4 regions of the Paracoccus ferrooxidans genome follow, and region 4 is predicted to be linked to each of the others. Evidence: riboswitches for the same ligand, from Rfam matches in the RefSeq annotation. Region 4 holds a riboswitch; each other region holds the start of a gene.
What was found. Region 4 has a riboswitch for cobalamin ahead of E3U26_RS22945 (TonB-dependent receptor plug domain-containing protein). Riboswitches for the same ligand answer to the same signal wherever they lie in the genome.
Positions count from the first base shown of each region.

Region 1: another riboswitch for cobalamin. It lies ahead of E3U26_RS09735 (CbtB domain-containing protein); the one in region 4 lies ahead of E3U26_RS22945 (TonB-dependent receptor plug domain-containing protein).
Region 2: another riboswitch for cobalamin. It lies ahead of E3U26_RS16525 (TroA family protein); the one in region 4 lies ahead of E3U26_RS22945 (TonB-dependent receptor plug domain-containing protein).
Region 3: another riboswitch for cobalamin. It lies ahead of E3U26_RS09705 (DUF1636 family protein); the one in region 4 lies ahead of E3U26_RS22945 (TonB-dependent receptor plug domain-containing protein).

Region 1 covers NZ_CP038198.1:1,936,199-1,940,592, forward strand. Annotated here, with positions in the region: gene E3U26_RS09715 (hypothetical protein) at 1-730, shown strand, start outside; gene bluB (5,6-dimethylbenzimidazole synthase) at 764-1,387, opposite strand; gene E3U26_RS09725 (hypothetical protein) at 1,390-1,923, opposite strand; gene E3U26_RS09730 (CbtA family protein) at 1,993-2,691, opposite strand; gene E3U26_RS09735 (CbtB domain-containing protein) at 2,693-2,869, opposite strand; cobalamin riboswitch at 2,906-3,111, opposite strand; gene E3U26_RS09740 (endonuclease/exonuclease/phosphatase family protein) at 3,272-4,324, opposite strand; gene leuD (3-isopropylmalate dehydratase small subunit) at 4,315-4,394, opposite strand, start outside.
Region 2 covers NZ_CP038201.1:721,355-725,748, forward strand. Annotated here, with positions in the region: gene aceB (malate synthase) at 1-395, opposite strand, end outside; gene E3U26_RS16520 (helix-turn-helix domain-containing protein) at 530-1,963, shown strand; cobalamin riboswitch at 2,025-2,223, shown strand; gene E3U26_RS16525 (TroA family protein) at 2,318-3,325, shown strand; gene E3U26_RS16530 (FecCD family ABC transporter permease) at 3,322-4,371, shown strand; gene E3U26_RS16535 (ABC transporter ATP-binding protein) at 4,368-4,394, shown strand, end outside.
Region 3 covers NZ_CP038198.1:1,931,689-1,936,082, reverse strand. Annotated here, with positions in the region: gene E3U26_RS09715 (hypothetical protein) at 1-657, opposite strand, end outside; gene cobO (cob(I)yrinic acid a,c-diamide adenosyltransferase) at 717-1,328, opposite strand; cobalamin riboswitch at 1,366-1,567, shown strand; gene E3U26_RS09705 (DUF1636 family protein) at 1,644-1,997, shown strand; gene cobW (cobalamin biosynthesis protein CobW) at 2,001-3,035, shown strand; gene cobN (cobaltochelatase subunit CobN) at 3,038-4,394, shown strand, end outside.
Region 4 covers NZ_CP038202.1:1,214,787-1,219,180, forward strand. Annotated here, with positions in the region: gene E3U26_RS22935 (aminotransferase-like domain-containing protein) at 1-38, shown strand, start outside; gene E3U26_RS22940 (SLC13 family permease) at 72-1,847, opposite strand; cobalamin riboswitch at 1,987-2,204, shown strand; gene E3U26_RS22945 (TonB-dependent receptor plug domain-containing protein) at 2,340-4,226, shown strand; gene E3U26_RS22950 (ABC transporter substrate-binding protein) at 4,220-4,394, shown strand, end outside.

The sequences.
Region 1 (4,394 bases), on a different replicon from region 4:
GCTGATCAAGGGCTCGCAGGACGGGCTGCGCGACAAGCTGGCCGCCGCCATGCCGCTGTGGGACGACCTGTCGATGGACGCGGTCCTGCATGATCTGAAGATCGGCTCTCCGCTGGGCGAATTCGGCCTTGCCTCGACCAAGGTGACGGTCGGCCTGTCCGGCGCCACCGCCGATGGCCGGCTGCACGAACGGGTGGCGCTGTCGGGCGTGACCGTGCCCGAGGGCGTGCTGCCGCCCTGGGTCGAGCCGATCCTGCCGCAAGAGGTGACGCTGGACTTCACCGCCTCGGGCTTCGATCTGGCGGCGCCGGCGAAGATGCTGATCGAGGGCTTCGACCTGGCCGCCGAGGAACCCTTTGCGCGGCTGGTGCCCGAACAGCTGCAGGCGGCGCTGCTGCCCGGCGGCACGGCCGACCTGAAGCTTGCGCCGTCGCAGATCAAGGGCGACGGCTACCAGATCGACTACCGCGCGGACATCGCGGCCGGTCCGGGCGCGGCGCCCACCGGCGCGGCGCTGATCTCGGCCACGGGGCTCGACAAGGTCGAGGCGGCGCTGGCCGCGGCCCCGCCCGAAGAGGCCGCCCAGCCGCTGATGATGCTGCGCATGGCCCGCGCCATGGCCAAGCCCGGCGCGAGCGGCGAGAATGTCTGGGACATCCAGATGCCCGAGGGCGGCGGCCCCTTTACCGTCAACGGTCAGCCCATGGGCCCGGCCACCTCGCAGCCCTGAACCAAGCGGCCCCGCCCGATGCGGCGGGGCCTTTCAGCGCCGCTGCCAGCCGGGGGCGGTGTTTTCCTGCCAGCCGGTGCGGTGCAGCAGCGGCGTGTCGTCGGTGAACTCGGGCCAGCCGAGGCAGAGCAGCGCCGAGAACTCCCAGCTTTCGGGCACCGCCAGCAGCGGGCCGATCCGCGCGGGGTCGAGGATCGAGACCATGCCCAGGCCCAGGTTGCGCACCCGTGCCGCCAGCCACAGCGCATGGATCGCCATCGCCGTCGATTGCCGCAGGGTCTGCGGCATGGTGGCGCGGCCAAGGCCGTGGCCCTCGGACGGGTCGATCTCGGTAAAGACGGCCAGCCAGACCGGCGCGCGGTCCAGCCCGGCGAGCTTCAGCGCATCGTATTCCTGCCGCTGCCGGCCCTGGTAGCGGGCGGCGGCCCGGGCATTGCAGCGCAGGAAATCGGCGCGGATCGCGGCGCGCAGATCGGGGCTTTCGACCCGGATCACCCGCCAAGGCCGGGCATTGCCGACCGAGGGCGCCAGTTCCATCGCCGCGCGCAATTCCTCCAGCAGCGGCTCGGGGATCGGGTCGTCGCGGAAATGCCGCACGTCGCGGCGCCAGCGCAGGATGCGGTCCAGCGCCGCCTGGTCCTCGGGGCCGAACCGCATCATCAGGGCGTGGCGCAAATGGCGCTGTCGGGCAGGCCCTCGGCCCCGGCGCGGATGCCGACAGGGCGGTCGGGCACGGTCAGTTCCACGGCGAGCGGCCGGCCCGCCACGGTCAGCGGGCGGTGGTCGTTCGAGTTCAGCTCGACCCGCAGCCGGTCGCCGGCGGCGAGCATGTCGAGGTGATGGGCCGGGCCGTAGAGCCGGGCGATCTTGGCGCCGTTCAGGTAAAGATGCGCATGCCCCTCGCCGCGGCGATCGGCCAGCCCGGCATGTTCGGGGGCGAAGCAGAAGCCCTCGGCCTCGACGAACAGGTTCCAGCCGGCGGTGCTGTCGGGCTCCAGCCGGGCCGAGGCGGTGGCGCTGCCCGCGGGCAGGTCGATGGGCGCGCCGTGGTCATGCGCCGCGGCCTGGGTGCCGTGGCCACGCGCGCCGTGGTCGTGGCCGTCCAGCGTGATGCCGTTGGCGGCGGCGATGACGAAGCCCATGCCGCCGCCGAAGATCAGGCCGATCAGCAGCATCGGGATCGAACGATCCATGTCTTTTCCCCGCTTTCATGAAAGGCCGGGCGCGACAGGCACGCCCGGCCGAAAGGGTTGCGGCCCGGATCAGGCGGCTTGCGGCACCGGCGCGCGCTGGCTTTCGCGCTGCCAGAACCAGCCGGCCAGCAGGCCGAGCAGCGCCCAGGCCATGGCGCCGGCACCCAGGGCGCGCCCGGCGAATTCCGCCGAAAGCTCGGGCGGGACCGGGCCGGCATAGCTGTCCGGCTGCGGCGCGCCGATCACATGCGGCGCCAGGATCAGCACGATGGCCACGCCCCAGGCCGCCCAGCCCTTGCCAAAGGCGACCAGCCACAGCGCCAGCCCGGTGGCGGCGGCGGTGCCCAGCCACCAGATCGCGCGCAGCTGCACATCGGCGGCGGCGACGCCCGGCACTTCCGGCGCCAGGCCGAAGGCGGGGGCAAGCTGCATGGTCAGGTAGCCGGCCAGACCCCAAAGCAGCCCCTGCCGCGCCGTGACCGCGTTGCCCTGCGCCTCGGACAGCGCCATCAGCGCCACCAGCATCAGCCCGTAGCCGGCATAGACCATCATGGTGAACAGGACCGAAAGCATGTTGCGGGTCCATTCGAAGGGCCCCAAGTCCTGGTGCGCGCTGACGGCCTCGGCGCCGAAATGGGCCAGTTGGCCGGATTCATACAGTTCGGCATGCAGCAGCACGGGCTGCACGAACCAAAGCTGCAACAGGGCGGCAATCAGCCCCGTTGCAGCGCCAGCGATCAACCCGCTGGTCAGAATGCGCGAGAACATGTCAGTGGCAGGGGAAGCCGGTCGCGTGACGCACGTCATGGGCGGCGTCATGCAGGGTCTCGGCCTGCACCAGCCCGGACATGAAGATCAGCCCGAAGCCGATCGCGAAGGCGGCGATGGCGGGAAACAGGACCGAGGCGCGGCTGGCGCCGGCGGCGGTCATGGGTTTTGCGGTCATCTGCGACCCTTTCCTTTGGTCGTCCAACCCGACGACATTGCGGTTCCTGCATCGGCAGGTCTCCTGGCTTGCGGGTCACGGCAGACGCCCGCCTTCCCGGCCGGATGGCCAGTGGCGCGATGGACGTCCGCTCTCCGCCTACAGTCGCGGGGGCGGCTGCGGATTTGGCCCCTGGATGCCCCGGGGCCGCACCGCATTCCCTTTTGGCCCCGGAAAGGGGCACCGATACACGCGCATGTTACCTGCGATGCCGCGGCGGCGGCAAGCGGAATCGGGTGGCCGCTGCGGGCGGGGTCGAAGGCCGGGCGACGGGCCGGCGGGCGGCGCCGTCGCATGGGTATTTGGACAACGGAGAAGACGCCGGGGCATCGCGCGGGGGCGGGCGGAAGGGGCTTGTCCGAATCAGGGTGCCGGCGGCCAGTCCAGGTCGACCCAGACCAGCCGGTGCGCGGAAGCGGCCAGCGCGGCCTTGGCCAGCGGTCCCTCGGCCGGCCAGAACACGCCCGAGTCCAGCACCTTGAGCGGCCTTGCCGGCAGGACGTAATCGACGCGCAGGTTGCCCGGCGGCTTGTCGTCCGGCCAGTCGCCGGTATCCAGCGCCGGATCGCCCCGGTGGCCGTCGTTCACCCCGCCCTTGGCCGCCGCGCCGCCCGCGCTGCGGGGCAGGGGGTCGGTGACATGCGCCATGATCCGGGCCAGCGCCTCGGGCCGGCCTTCGCTGTCCAGGGGGTCGAGGTTCAGGTTCCCGGCCAGAACGAAGGGGCCGTCAGGCAGGTGATGCAGCCAGAACGCCAGCTCGTCATGGTTGCGTCGCCCGTTCAGATCCTCGGGCCCGTCGAAGACCGGCGGCGTCGCGGACATGGCCAAGAGGTGCAGCGGCCGGCCCGCGACCGTGACCACCGCATCCCAATGCGCGGTCGAGGACAGGCGGCGGATGGCCGCCACCTCCTCGGGCAGCGGCGGCATCAGGTTGTCGGGCAGGTCGCGCCACAGGAAATCCGTGTAATCCTTGACCGGACCGATGGGATGGCGCGACAGGATCGCCATGCCCCCCTGTCCCGAGAAGGTGCCGAAGCCCTGCGCATCGTCGGCCGTGCCCAGCCGCCCGTCGGCGTTCAGGTCGAGCCCGGTCGCCATGCCGGAATTCGGCCGGGCGGCGAAGCGGTGCGGATAGTCCAGCCCGGCCTGCGCCAGCCTGGCGGCAAAGGCGTCCAGCGCGCTGTCCTTGTAATCCCAGTCGAAATGCGTCAGCAACAGGATGTCGGGCCGGGTTTCCGCCAACACCTGCACCACGGCGTCGATCTGCGCATCCTTGCGGCCGAGGTCGCGCAACAAAAGCCCCGGCCCGTCGCGCGACAGGTCGGGGCTGAAGGTCGCGATCCGCAGCGGATCGGCCTGGGCGGCCAGGCCAAGGGCGGCCAGCAGGGCCGCCCCGGCAAGCAGCCTTACACCCAAGGCCGGCTCTGGGCCATCTGCGCCTCGTAGGCGTCGATGGCGGGGGCCTTTTCCATGGTCAGGCCGATGT
Region 2 (4,394 bases), on a different replicon from region 4:
CCGGCGATGACATTGGCGAAGCTGGGTGCGGTCGCATCCTCGAAATCGGCCATGAAGACGCGCGCACCCGAGTTCAGCGCGTTGATCATCATCTTGCGATCCACCGGGCCGGTGATCTCGACCCGGCGATCCTCCAGCGCGGGCGGGACGGGGGCGGCCTGCCAGATGCCCTGCCGGATCTCGCGCGTCTGCGGCAGGTAGTCGGGCAACTCGCCCCGGTCGATGCGCTCCTGCCGGCGGGCGCGGGCGACCATCAGCGCATGCAGCCGCAGGCCAAAGCGGGCCTGCAATGCGGCGACGAAACCCAGCGCCTCGGGGGTCAGGACATGATGCGCGCCCGGCACGGCGCGCAGGACGACGGGCGGAAGCGGTGGGGCATTGCGGTCGAGCGGCATGGCGGCCTCCTGTGATTCACGGCGTAATGTCACAGTAGTAATGTCATGCTGCATGTGCATTATTGCTTTGAAAACAACGGGTGTGGCGGTCAATCTTGTCACCGTGTAGCCGCAGAACTTGTAAGGTTTGTCACATGACCCGAGGCAAGAAACTGCTCATCGGCCAGCGCCTGCGCGTGCTGCGCCAGTCGCTGGGGCTGACCCAGGCGCAGATGGCGGCCGAGCTGGGCGTCTCGGCCAGCTATGTCACGCTGATCGAGGCCGACCAGCGCCCGGCCTCGGCGCGCTTCCTGATGCGGCTGGCCGAGGTCTATGACATGAACATCGCCGAGCTTGCGCCCTCGACCGACGCGCAGCTTGCGGCGGATTTCGCCGCGGCGCTGAAGGATCCGGCGCTGGAGGCGGGCGCGCCGTCCCGCGCCGAGATCGAGGCGGTGCTGCAAGCCTCGCCCCGGATCGCGGCGGCCTTCGTGCGGCTGCACGACAGCCACCGCCAAGCGCTGCTGCGGCCGCAGGCCGACGACAACCCGCTGACCGATCGCGACAAGGTCGAGGCGCTGGCCGGCACATCGCGCCCGGTCGATGCGGTGCGCGGCTGGTTCTATGCCCGGCGCAACCATGTCGATGCGCTGGACCGCGCCGCCGAGGCGCTGGCCGAGGAGCTGGCGCTGCACCGCAACGAGCCGCACATGGCCCTGACCGGCCGGCTGGCCGCGCATGGCATCGCTGTGCGCATCCTGCCCGCCCCGGTCATGGGCGAGCAGCTGCGCCGCTTCGACCCGCACCGGCGCGAGCTGATGCTGTCGGAACTGCTGGCGCAGTCCAGCCGCCGCTTCCAGATCGGCGTGCTGCTGGCCCGGCTGGAGCAGGAGCCGCTGATCGCCCGGCTGGTCGACGAGGCGGGACTGGCCGACCCGCCTGCCGTCGCGCTGATGCGGGTGAGCCTGGCGAATTACTTCGCGGCGGCGCTGATGATGCCCTATGCCCGCTTTCTCGCCGCCTGCGAATCGGCGCGCTACGACGTCGAGCTGCTGGGCCACCGCTTCGGCGCCAGCTTCGAGCAGACCGCGCATCGCATGTCGACGCTGCAACGCCCCGAGGCGCGGGGCATCCCGTTCTTCTTCGTGCGGGTGGACCGGGCCGGGAACATCTCGAAACGCTTCAGCGCCGGGCGGTTCCCGTTCTCGCGCTTCGGCGGCACCTGCCCCTTGTGGAACATCCATGCCGCCTTCGAGACGCCGGACCGGGTGCAGACCCAGGTCATCCGCATGCCCGAGGGCGCCAGCTATTTCTCGATCGCGCGCACGGTGGCGCGGGCCGGCGGCACCCATGGCGCACCGGCGCAACGGCTGGCGATCGGGCTGGGCTGCGACGTGGCCTATGCGCCGCGGCTGGTCTATGCCGACGGCATCGACCTGGACCGCATCCGGCCGGTGGATATCGGGCTGAACTGCTATCTCTGCGAGCGGCCGGATTGCTCGGCCCGCGCCCATGCCCCGATCAACCGCCGGCTGCGCGTGAACGAGCGCGAGCGCAGCCTGGCGATCTTCAGCTTCGAGGAGGGCTAGGCGCCCGCAGGCAGGCCGTGGCCGGGCGCCCATGCTGACGCTTGCCAGCGCCCGCGCCGGCAGCTAGGGAGAGCGCGTCGGTTTCCGCAAGGAATTGAAAGGGAATCCGCCGGGGTCGCAAGGCCCCGAACCGGAACTGCCCCCGCAACTGTAGGCGGCGAGCAGGATGCGAGAACGCCACTGTGGCCCCGTGCCATGGGAAGGCCGCATCCCTGCCGTGACCCGCCAGTCAGGAGACCTGCCGACGACGTTTGACCAATCCGAGCGGGTCGGCTCGGGAGGGGTTGCGACCGGCATTGGCCCGGTCTCCATCCGCTCATCCGGCCTGTTCATGATGTAGCGGAAGGAAACATCATGCTGAGGCTCACCACGGCGATCATCGCCACGTCCACCCTGGCGCCGATGGCGCTGGCGGGCACCGAATACCCGCTGACCCTGACCAGCTGCGGCCACGAGGTCACTTTCGACAAGGCGCCCGAAAGCGTCGTCAGCGTCGGGCAAAGCACGACCGAGATCCTGTATATGCTTGGGCTGGCCGACAAGGTGGCGGGCACGGCGCTGTGGATCAACCCGGTCCTGCCCGAATTTGCCGAGGCGGACGCCAGGGTCGAGCGGCTGGCCGACAACGCCCCCAGCTTCGAAAGCGTGCTGGCCAAGAAGCCTGGGCTGGTGGTCACGGCCTATGAATGGATGATCGGCCCGCAGGGCGCGGTCGGCACGCGCGAGATGTTCGACGACGCGCAGATCCCCAGCTGGATCATGCCGACCGAATGCGTCGGCAAGGACAATACGCAAAGCATGGACGGCGCGCGCACGGTCCTGTTCGACACCGCGCTGCTTTACCAGGGCATCGAGGAACTGGCGGCGATCTTCGACGTATCGGAGCGCGGGGCCGAGGTGATCGCCGACCTGAAGGCGCGCGAGGCGGCGGCGGTCGAGCGGGCGCAGGCGCTGGACCTGCCCGAGGGCGTGTCGGGCCTGTTCTGGTATTCCTCGGCCGAGATCGAGATCGACCCCTATGTCGCGGGCGCCAATGGCGTGCCGGGCTGGATGCTGTCCAAGCTGGGGGTGCAGAATGTCGTCGCCTCGCCCGAGGAATGGCCGACCGTCGGCTGGGAAACCATCGCCAAGGCCGGCCCGACCTTCATCGTCGCGGCCGAGATGAACCGCCGCCGCTTTCCCGCCGACGACATCGCCGTCAAGCGCGATTTCCTGACCTCGGACCCGGTGACAAGCGAGATGGAGGCGGTGAAGAACGACCGCATCCTGACCATGCCGGCCAATGCGATGGATCCCTCGGTGCGCGCGATCTACGCGCTGGAATCGCTGGCGGACTCGCTGGCCGGGTTCGACCTGCAATGAGGGCGCGCGCCGCGACCCGCAGCACGGGGCGCAATCGGGGCTGGCTGTGGCTGGCCCCCGCCGTGCTGGTCGCGGCGCTGCTCTTCGGCACGGCGGTGGGCGAGACGCGCATTCCGCTGGCCACCGTCATCGAAGTGCTGGCGGTCAAGGCCGGGCTTGGCTCGGCGGCGCTCGACCCGATCGACGCCAGCGTGATCTGGCATTACCGGCTGTCGCGGGCGGTGGTCGCGGCCTGCGGCGGCGCAAGCCTGGCGCTGTCGGGGCTGATCCTGCAGGCGCTGCTGCGCAACCCCCTGGCCGAGCCCTATCTGCTGGGGATTTCGGCCGGGGCCTCGACCGGGGCGGTCACGGTCGCGGTGGCGGGGATCGGCGCGGGGCTGCTCAGCATGTCGGCGGGCGCCTTTGCCGGGGCGCTGACCGCCTTCGCGCTGGTCGCGGCGCTGGCGCGCGCCGCCGGCGGCGGGACCGGAATGCGCGGCGCCGGGGTCATCATCCTGGCGGGCATCGCCGGCTCGCAGATGTTCAACGCGCTGACCGCGCTGATCATCGCGCAATCGGCCAGCGCCGAGCAGGCGCGCGGCATCATGTTCTGGCTGCTGGGCAACCTGTCGGGCGTGCGCTGGCCGGACAGCTGGGTCGCGGTGCCGATGGCGGCGCTGGCGCTGGGGATCGGGCTGTGGCATGCGCGCACGCTCGACGCCTTCGCCTTCGGGGCGGAAAGCGCCGCGTCGCTTGGCATCGACCTGCGGCGCACGCAGGCGCTGCTGATCGGCACGGCCTCGCTGGCGACGGCGATCATGGTCTCGATCGCCGGGGCCATCGGCTTCGTCGGGCTGGTGGTGCCGCATGCGATGCGCATCCTCGTCGGGCCGCGCCATGCCAGGCTGGTCCCGGCGACGGCGCTGGCGGGGGCGGTGTTCCTGGTGCTGTCCGACGTGGTCTCGCGCATCGTCATTCCCGGCCAGGTGCTGCCCATCGGCGTCATCACCGCGCTGGTCGGCGCGCCCGCCTTTGCCGTGGTCATGATCCGGGGCCGGCAGCGATGACGCCCATCCTGGAAGCCGTCGGC
Region 3 (4,394 bases), on a different replicon from region 4:
CTGGCCGCCCGGACCCATCAGGATCTCCTGCGACTGCTCCAGCCCCTCGGCGGTGAAGCTCATGGCCTGGTCGACGCCGCCGGCCTTGCCGGGCGCGCCGGTCAGCGACACCTCCATCCGCGCCGTGCGCTGGTGATCGCGCGAGACCACCTCGGGCTCGGCCGGGGGCTGTTCGGGCGCGGCTTCGGCGCCGGGCGGCGGCGGGGGCGCATATTGCACCGACTCGATGACGTAATCCGTCATCACCGCCGTCTGTTCGCGGAAACTCATCAGCCCCTCGTCCCAGATGCCGGTGGATTCGACCTTGGTCGTGCCCTTCTGCTCGAACAGGCGCGGCACCACCACCGACCAGCTCAGCACCTGGTCCTCGCTGACGCCCCAGCTGCCGTCGCCATTGTCGGTCAGCCGATAGGTCAGGGCCGAGACGCTGACCTGGGCCTGCTCGGCCGGAACCTGCGCCAGCAGCGGCGCCGGGTCGATCCGCAGCTCATAGCTTTCGCCCTGGGGGGTGACGGCGACCACGCCCTCGGTGCCGCCGAAATAGGTCTGGAAAACGCCGCTCAGCCGCGCGGCCCCCTCTTCGGTGGCGGGCACGGCCCAGGCCGCCGAGACGGGGCAGATCGCCAGCAGCGCCACAAGGCCTTGTCTCGCAAACATGTCCGAACATCCTTTCGAATTCACTGGTCCTGCACAAGCGGCAGATGACAGGAAACAGGCTAGAACTCCACCCCCGGTTGCGCCTTGATGCCATCGCGGAAGGGGTGCTTGACCTGCTCCATCTCGGACACAAGATCGGCAAGCTCGATCAGTTCCGGCTTGGCGTTGCGTCCGGTCAGGACCACATGCGTCATCGGCGGCTTTTCGCTGCGCAGGAAATCCAGCACCTCGTCCAGGTCCAGGTAGTCATAGCGCAGCGCGATGTTGATCTCGTCCAGCAGGACCATGCGGATCTGCGGATCGCGGATCAGCTCCTTGGCCTTTTCCCAGCCGGCGCGGGCGGCGGCGATGTCGCGCTCGCGGTCCTGGGTTTCCCAGGTGAAGCCCTCGCCCATGGCGTGGAACTGGCACAGGTCGCCGAAATGCGTGGTCAGCAACCGCCGCTCGCCGGTGTCCCAGGCGCCCTTGATGAACTGCACCACCGCACAGGGCATGCCATGGGCGATGCAGCGCAGGATCATGCCGAAGCCCGAGGACGACTTGCCCTTGCCCTTGCCGGTATGGACGATGACCAGGCCCTTCTCGCCCTGCTTCTCGGCCATCATCCGGTCGCGGGCGGCCTTGATCCGGGCCATCTTCTCGGCGTGGCGGGTATTGTCGTCGGTCTGCATCGGGCACTCCTTCGCTTGACAAGTCGGGACCGGGCGCGCACAGACGAGAGGCGCTGGTTCCTGTCCTACGACAGGCGAAGAGGGAATGCGACAGGCAACCGCCTGGAAGCAGCCGCCCCCGCGACCGTGACCGGAAAGGTCGCCCCGAGGCCACTGGCGAGACGCCGGGAAGGCGGGGCGGCCGTGGGCCCAGGCCCGAATCCGCAAGCCGGGAGACCTGCCAGCGCGCGAAGGATTGACCGGCGGACGGGGTGTTCCCGCTGGGGCTTGGGCGCTGGTCCCCTGCCTCGTGCCGCCTTGAGGGATGAAGGGCGCATGACCGTCACGCTGCATGTCTGCATCACCTGCCGCGCCGGCCAGCCCGTCCCCGAGGGCGAGCCCGTGCCCGGCGCGCGGCTGCATGACGCGCTGGCGGCCGAAGGCGCCCCCGACGGCGTGCGCATCGTCCCCGTCGAATGCCTGTCCGCCTGCGCCAACGGCGCCGCCATCGCGCTGTCGGCGCCGGGCCGCTGGACCTATGTCTACGGCCGCATGTCGGCCGAGGACGCGACCGAGATCCTGCTGGGCGCCGCCGCCTATGCCCAGGCCCCCGACGGCATCGTGCCCTGGCGCGAGCGCGTCACGATTTTCCGCAAGCGCAGCCTCGCGCGCATTCCCCCGATTGGATAGAAGATGAGCGACCTGACCAAGACCCCCGTCACCGTCATCACCGGCTTTCTGGGCGCCGGCAAGACCACGCTGATCCGCCACCTGATGTCGCAGCCGCAGGGCAAGCGGCTGGCGGTGCTGGTCAACGAATTCGGCACCATGGGCGTCGACGGCGAGATCCTGAAATCCTGCGCCGACGAGAATTGCCCGGCCGAGAACATCATGGAGCTGTCGAACGGTTGCATCTGCTGCACCGTCGCCGACGATTTCATCCCGACGCTGGAACGGCTGATGGCGATGCCGGTCAAGCCCGACCACATCCTGATCGAGACCTCGGGCCTGGCCCTGCCCAAGCCCTTGCTGAAGGCCTTCGACTGGCCGGCGATCCGCTCGCGCATCACCGTGGATGGGGTGATCGCACTCGCCGATGCCGAGGCGGTGGCGGCGGGCCGCTTCGCCCCCGACGAGGCCGCGGTCGAGGCGCAGCGCGCCGCCGACGACAGCCTCGACCACGAGACGCCCCTGTCCGAGGTGTTCGAGGACCAGATCGCCTGCGCCGACATCGTGCTGCTGTCCAAGGCCGACCTGGCCGGCGATGCCGGGCTGGCCGCCGCCCGCGCGGTGATCGAGGCCGAGGCGCCGCGCAAGCTGCCGATCCTGCCCTTGACCGACGGGGTGATCGACCCGCGGGTGATCCTGGGCCTGGGTGCCGCGGCCGAGGATGACCTGGCCGCCCGCCCCAGCCACCACGACGGCGCCGACGACCACGAACACGACGATTTCGATTCGGTGGTGATCGAGCTGGCCGAGATCGCCGACCCCGGCGAGCTTGCCGCCCGCATCGAGCGGCTGGCCCGCGAACAGAACATCCTGCGGGTCAAGGGCCATGTCGCCGTCGCCGGCAAGCCCATGCGCCTTCTGGTGCAGGCGGTGGGCGAGCGGGTGCGGCACCAATACGACCGGCCCTGGGGCGACGCCCCCCGCGCCTCGCGCCTGGTGGTGATCGCCGAACATGACGACATCGACGAGGCCGCGATCCGGGCGGTCCTGGCTGCCTGACGATGCATGTCGTCTTCCGCGAAAGCCGTGGGCTGGAAGAGACCGAGGTTCCGACCGACCCCGGCCAAGGCCCCGCCGACCTGGTCGTGCTGTCCTATTCCGACAGCGACCTCGGCGCTTTCGCGGCGGGCTGGCATCGCGCTGCCGGGGGGCTGCCTTCGCTGCGGCTGTGCAACCTCTCGGCGCTGCGGCACCCGGTCTCGGTCGATCAGTATTGCGAGGCAACGCTTTCCGGCGCCCGCGCCGTGCTGGTCCGGCTGATCGGCGGCGAGCCCTATTGGCATTACGGCGTCGCCAGCCTTCAGGATCTGGCCCGCCGCCGCGGGATCGCCCTGGCCTTCCTGCCGGCGGACGGGCGTCCCGACCCGACGCTGGAGCGGTTTTCCACCCTGCCGCTGCCGCTGCTGCATCGGCTGGCGGCGCTTTGCGACCAGGGCGGCGCGGTCGCGGCGCAGATGGCGCTGGCGGAACTGGCCGGGGCCGCCGGCCTGCCCGCCGCCCCGGTCCAGGGGCAGGCCACGATCCCTGACTTCGGCTTCTACGATCCCGACCGCGGCGTCATCGACCGCCCCCGGCCCGACCCCGAACCCGGCGTGCTGGTCAGCTTCTATCGCAGCTACCTGACCGCGGCGGACCTTGCGCCGGTGGATGCGATGATCCGCGCCCTGCGCACGGCCGGCTTTGCCGCGACCGGGGTCTTTGCGCCCTCGCTGAAGGCGCCGGGCTTTGCCGACTGGCTGGCGCCGCACCTGCCCGGCCTTGTCGCGGTGGTGAACCTGACCGCCTTTTCCGCCCGCGACGATGCCGGCGCCACGCCCTTCGACGGCACGGATTGCCCGGTCTTTCAGGTGGCGCTGTCCACCGCGCCCCGCGCCCTCTGGGCGGCCGAGGACCGCGGGCTTTCCGCCGCCGACCTGGCGATGCATGTCGTGCTGCCCGAGGTGGACGGCCGCATATTCCTGGGCGCGATCAGCTTCAAGGAACCGCAAGAGCGCGACCCCGACCTGCAATTCGCCCGCGTGATCCATGCCCCCGACCCGGACCGCATCGACGCGGCGGTGGCGCGGATCACCGCCTGGCACCGGCTGCGGCAGGCGACACGCCGCGCGGTGGTGCTGTCCACCTATCCCGGCAAGACGCATCAGCTGGCCCATGCGGTCGGACTGGACGCGCTGGCCTCCTGCGGCGCGATCCTCGGGCTTTCCCATGACGACCTGGGCCGGCGGCTGACCGCCGAGCGCATCCACTGGCCGCTCTCGGACTACCGCCGGGCGCTGGCCCGCCTGCCGCAACGCCTGCGCGACGACCTCGCCGCCGCATGGGGCGAGCCCCCCGACGGCTTCCGCTTCGCCGCCCTCC
Region 4 (4,394 bases):
CCCGCGCCATCCGCGCCGCGCTGGCCGAGACGGGCTGAACCGGCCCGTCACACGGCCCGTCAGACCGCCCGTCAGACCGGCCAGACCAGCAGGATCAGCGGCACGCCGGTCAGCACCACCAGCGCCGACAGCGGCGCCCCCAGCCGGGCGTAGTCGCCAAAGCGATAGCCGCCCGGCCCCATCACCAGCGTGTTGCACTGATGCCCGATGGGGGTCAGGAAATCGCAGCCTGCGCCCACCGCCACCGCCATCAGGAAGGCATCGGGCCGATAGCCGAGCTGGTCGGCAAAGGTCGCGGCGATGGGGGCCATGACCAGCACGGTCGCGGCATTGTTCAGGAAGGGCGTGACCGCCATGGCCGTGACCAGGATCAGCGTCACCGCGCCCCAGACCGGCAGGCCCGTCGCCGCCTGCGACAGCCACGCGCCCAGCAGGTCGGTCACGCCGGTCTTTTGCAGCGCCTCGCTGACCGGGATCAGCGCGCCCAGCATGATCAGGATCGGCCATTCGATGGCCTCATAGGCTTCCTCGGCGCTGATCGCGCCGGTCAGGATCATCAGCACGGCGGCGGCGAAGAAGGCGACGGCGACCGGCACCAGCCCCGCCGCCGTCGCCGCCATGGCGACCGCCAGGATCAGCACCGGCAGCAATTGCTTGCGCACCCCGCCCAGCCGGATATGGCGCTCGGCCAGGGGCAGCAGGCCCAGCACGCGCATCCGCTCGGGCAACAGCTCGATCGGCCCCTGCACCAGCAGCACGTCGCCCGCCGCCAGCACCGTCCGGCTGAGCCGCTGCGTCATGCGATGCCCGGCGCGCGAAATCGCGATCAGGTTCACGCCATGCTGGTCGAACAGCGCGATCCGCCCCACCGTCTGGCCGACCAGAAGCGAGGCCGGAGCGATCACCGCCTCGATCACGCCGATCTTGTCGGCCGGCAGCCCCTCTTCGGCCGCCGCATCCTGCCGGGTCAGCTCCATGCCCAGCTTGGTCACGGCGCGTTCCAGCGCATTCGGCTCGCCGCGCAACAGCAGCGTGTCGCCCATCTCGATCACCGTGTCGGGCAGCGTCACCGCGCGGCGCGCGCCGCCGCGGATCAGCCCGGTCACGGCCACCTCGCCATCGACGGCGCTGAGATACTCGCCCACCGTCATGCCGACGATGCCGGCGCCCTCGGGGACGGTGGCCTCGGTGTGATAGTCGCTGATGTTCACCGCCTCGCTCAGCGAGGCCGTCGCACGGCGGTCGCGCGGCAGCAGCCGATGGGCGAAAAGCAGGAAGACCAGCCCCACCAGCGACAGGCCGAGGCCGACCGGCGCATAGTCGAACATGGTGAAGGGCTGGCCCGTCATCTGCTCGCGCACCCGCGAGACGATGATGTTGGGCGAGGTGCCGACCAGCGTGATCAGCCCGCCCAGGAGCGAGCCGAAGGCCATCGGCATCAGATAGGCCGAGGGCGAATGCCCCGAGCGCCGCGCCATCTTCAGCGCCGCCGGCATCAGCATGGCCAGCGCGCCGATGTTCTTGACCAGCGCCGACAGGCCCGTGACCGAGCCGACCAGCACCAGAAGCTGCCAGCGCAGGGTCCGCAACCGCCCCAGCATCCGGCGCATCACCGCCTCGATCACGCCCGAGCGCGAGATGCCGGCGCTGACCACCAGCGCGCTGCCGACGATGATGACGATGTCGTCGCTGAAGCCGCGGAACGCCTCCTCCGGCTTGACCGTGCCGGCCAGCAGCGAAGCCAGCAGCGCGATCATCGCCACCACGTCGTAGCGCAGCCGCCCCCAGACGAACAGCGCCATCATCGCGCAAAGGATCAGCACGGCCAGGATCTGCGGCATGGCCATCGCTTGACCTTCCCTTCCGTCGGATACCTGACCCAATGCCGCGGCCCGGCGGGCGGTTCCGCGGCCGCGTTCCCGGACAGGTTGTCGCGGCGGCCGGGCGCAGGGCGCATTGCCGCTTGACAGCCGGCGCCCGGCTGCGGCAATGCGGGGCCGCTACGGTTCCGGCGGGCTTGCGCGCCGGATGAAAAGGGAACACCGGTGCGCCCGCCGGCCGCGATGCGGCCAGGGCAAGGCCGGGGCTGCCCCCGCAACTGTAAGCGGTGAGCGACGGTCGAACGTGCCACTGGGATCTCCTGGGAAGGCCGGCCTGAGCAGCGATCCGCAAGCCAGGAGACCTGCCGTGGCGATCACCCATTTCCGGCGCGGGGCGCGTCTGGAAAGCGGCCGTTCCGCAGAGGTGACGATCGTCGTCCTGCGGTCGGGCCTGCCAGCCTTTCCGCAGGGCATTTCTGCAAATCGCGGGCCGCGGGCCCGTGCTGGAAAGGCTTTGGAATGTTCAGAACTCCGGTTTCCCTGCTGGCCGCCACCGCCGCCCTGCTGCCGGCGGCCGCCACCGGCCAGGAAGGCTATCGCCTGGACGAGGTGGTGATCTCGGGCGGGCTGACCGCCGTGGCCGAGGGCGGCTATGCCCGCGCCCATACCGTGCTGACCGCCGCCGAGATCGAGGCCAGGGGCATCGCCACCGTGCAGGACGCGCTGCGCGCCGTGCCGGGGGTTTCGGTCTCGGCCACCGGCTCGACCTTCACCCAGGTCCGCATCCGCGGCGGCGAGGGCAACCACACGCTGATCCTGATCGACGGGATCGAGGCGACGGGCGGGGCCGACGAATACATCCTGTCCGGGCTGGAGACCGCCAATATCGAGCGCATCGAGGTGCTGCGCGGGCCGCAATCGGTCTATTACGGCTCGAACGCCTCGGCGGGCGTCATCAATATCATCACCCGCAGGGGCGGGCCGGGGCTGCATTACGGCGGCTCGGTCGAGCTGGGCAACGGCGCCGCCGCCTCGGCCCATGTCAGCCAGCGCGGCGCGCAGGGCGGGATCGCGCTGACCCTCTCGGCGCGGGACGACCACGGCTATGACCAGTCGGGCGACGGCGGCGAAAAGGACGGGACCAACCGCAAGACCATCGGGCTTTCGGGCGACTGGCAGATCGGCGAGGATCTGCGCCTGGGCACCACCCTGCGCCGCGCGAAGGAGAAATACGATTACGATTCCACCAGCTGGTCCGCGACCAGCGCGCAGGAATATGTGGTGGACGACCCGCACAAATACAGCGAACGCGACGAGTTCCAGGGCGGGATCTGGGCCGAATATTCCATGCTGGGCGGCCGGCTGACGCATCGGCTGGACTATCAGGACACGATCTACAAGCAAAGCTACGAGGGCGGCCCGGTCACGCGCGGCGAGACGCGCAAGCTGAAATACCGCGGCAGCTTCGGCATCGACGGCACGGTGGCCGAGGCGTCGCACCTGCTGAACGTGCTGGCCGAGCGGCAAAGGGACGAAAGCTCCTCGGCCCCGGAAAACCGGCGCGAGATGACCTCGGTCGCGCTGGAGTATCGCGGCTTTCTGGACAACGGGCTGGATGTCCAGGCCGGTGTCCGCCACGACGGCAACAAGGTGTTCGAGGACTTCACCAGCTGGAACCTGGGCCTGTCCTGGCACGTGCCGGACCGGCCCTTCCGCCTGCACGCCTCGGCCGGGACCGGGCTGGTCAACCCGTCCTATTTCGAGCTTTACGCCAATGCGGATTATGGCTCTTCGGTCTACCTGGGCAATCCGAACCTGAAGCCCGAAAAGAACCGCGGATTCGACCTGGGCGTCGAGGCGCAACTTCCCAATGGCATGGGCGTGGTCGACGTCACCTATTTCAACGAAAAGCTGCGCGACGAGATCGAAAGCTATCTGGTCCGCGCCGAGGGCGGCACCAGCTATTACAGCTATCGCAACCAGGCCGGCGAAAGCCCGCGCGAAGGGGTCGAGGTGACGGCCCGCATCAAGGCGACCGACAGCCTGGATGTCGCGCTGAACTACACCTATCTGGACGCCCGCAACCCGGACGGCTCGGTCGAGGTGCGCCGGCCCCGGCATGAACTGGGCCTGTCGGCGACGCTGGCCGTCCTGGAAGGGCGTGGCACCGTCACGGCGGACATTCGCCATGTCTCGGGCAATTGGGATACGCAATATTGGGGTGCCTACCCGACCCGCGAACTGCCCGCCCATACCGTGGTCAACCTGGCGGCGGGCTACGACCTGACCGCGAATCTCCGCGTGACCGGCCGCGTCGTGAACCTGTTCGACAAGGAATATTCCGATGTCTGGGGCTATGCCTCGCAGGGCCGCACCCTTTACGCCGGCCTGACGGCGAAATGGTAAGGCGGCTCGGCCTTGTCGCCGGCCTTCTGGCCGGCCTGATCCTGCCGGGATTTTTCCAGCCCGCCGCGGCCGAGCCGCCGCGCCGAGTGCTGTCGATGAACCTCTGCACCGACCAGCTGGCGATGATGCTGGCGGCGCCGGGCCAGCTGGTATCGGTTTCCTATCTGG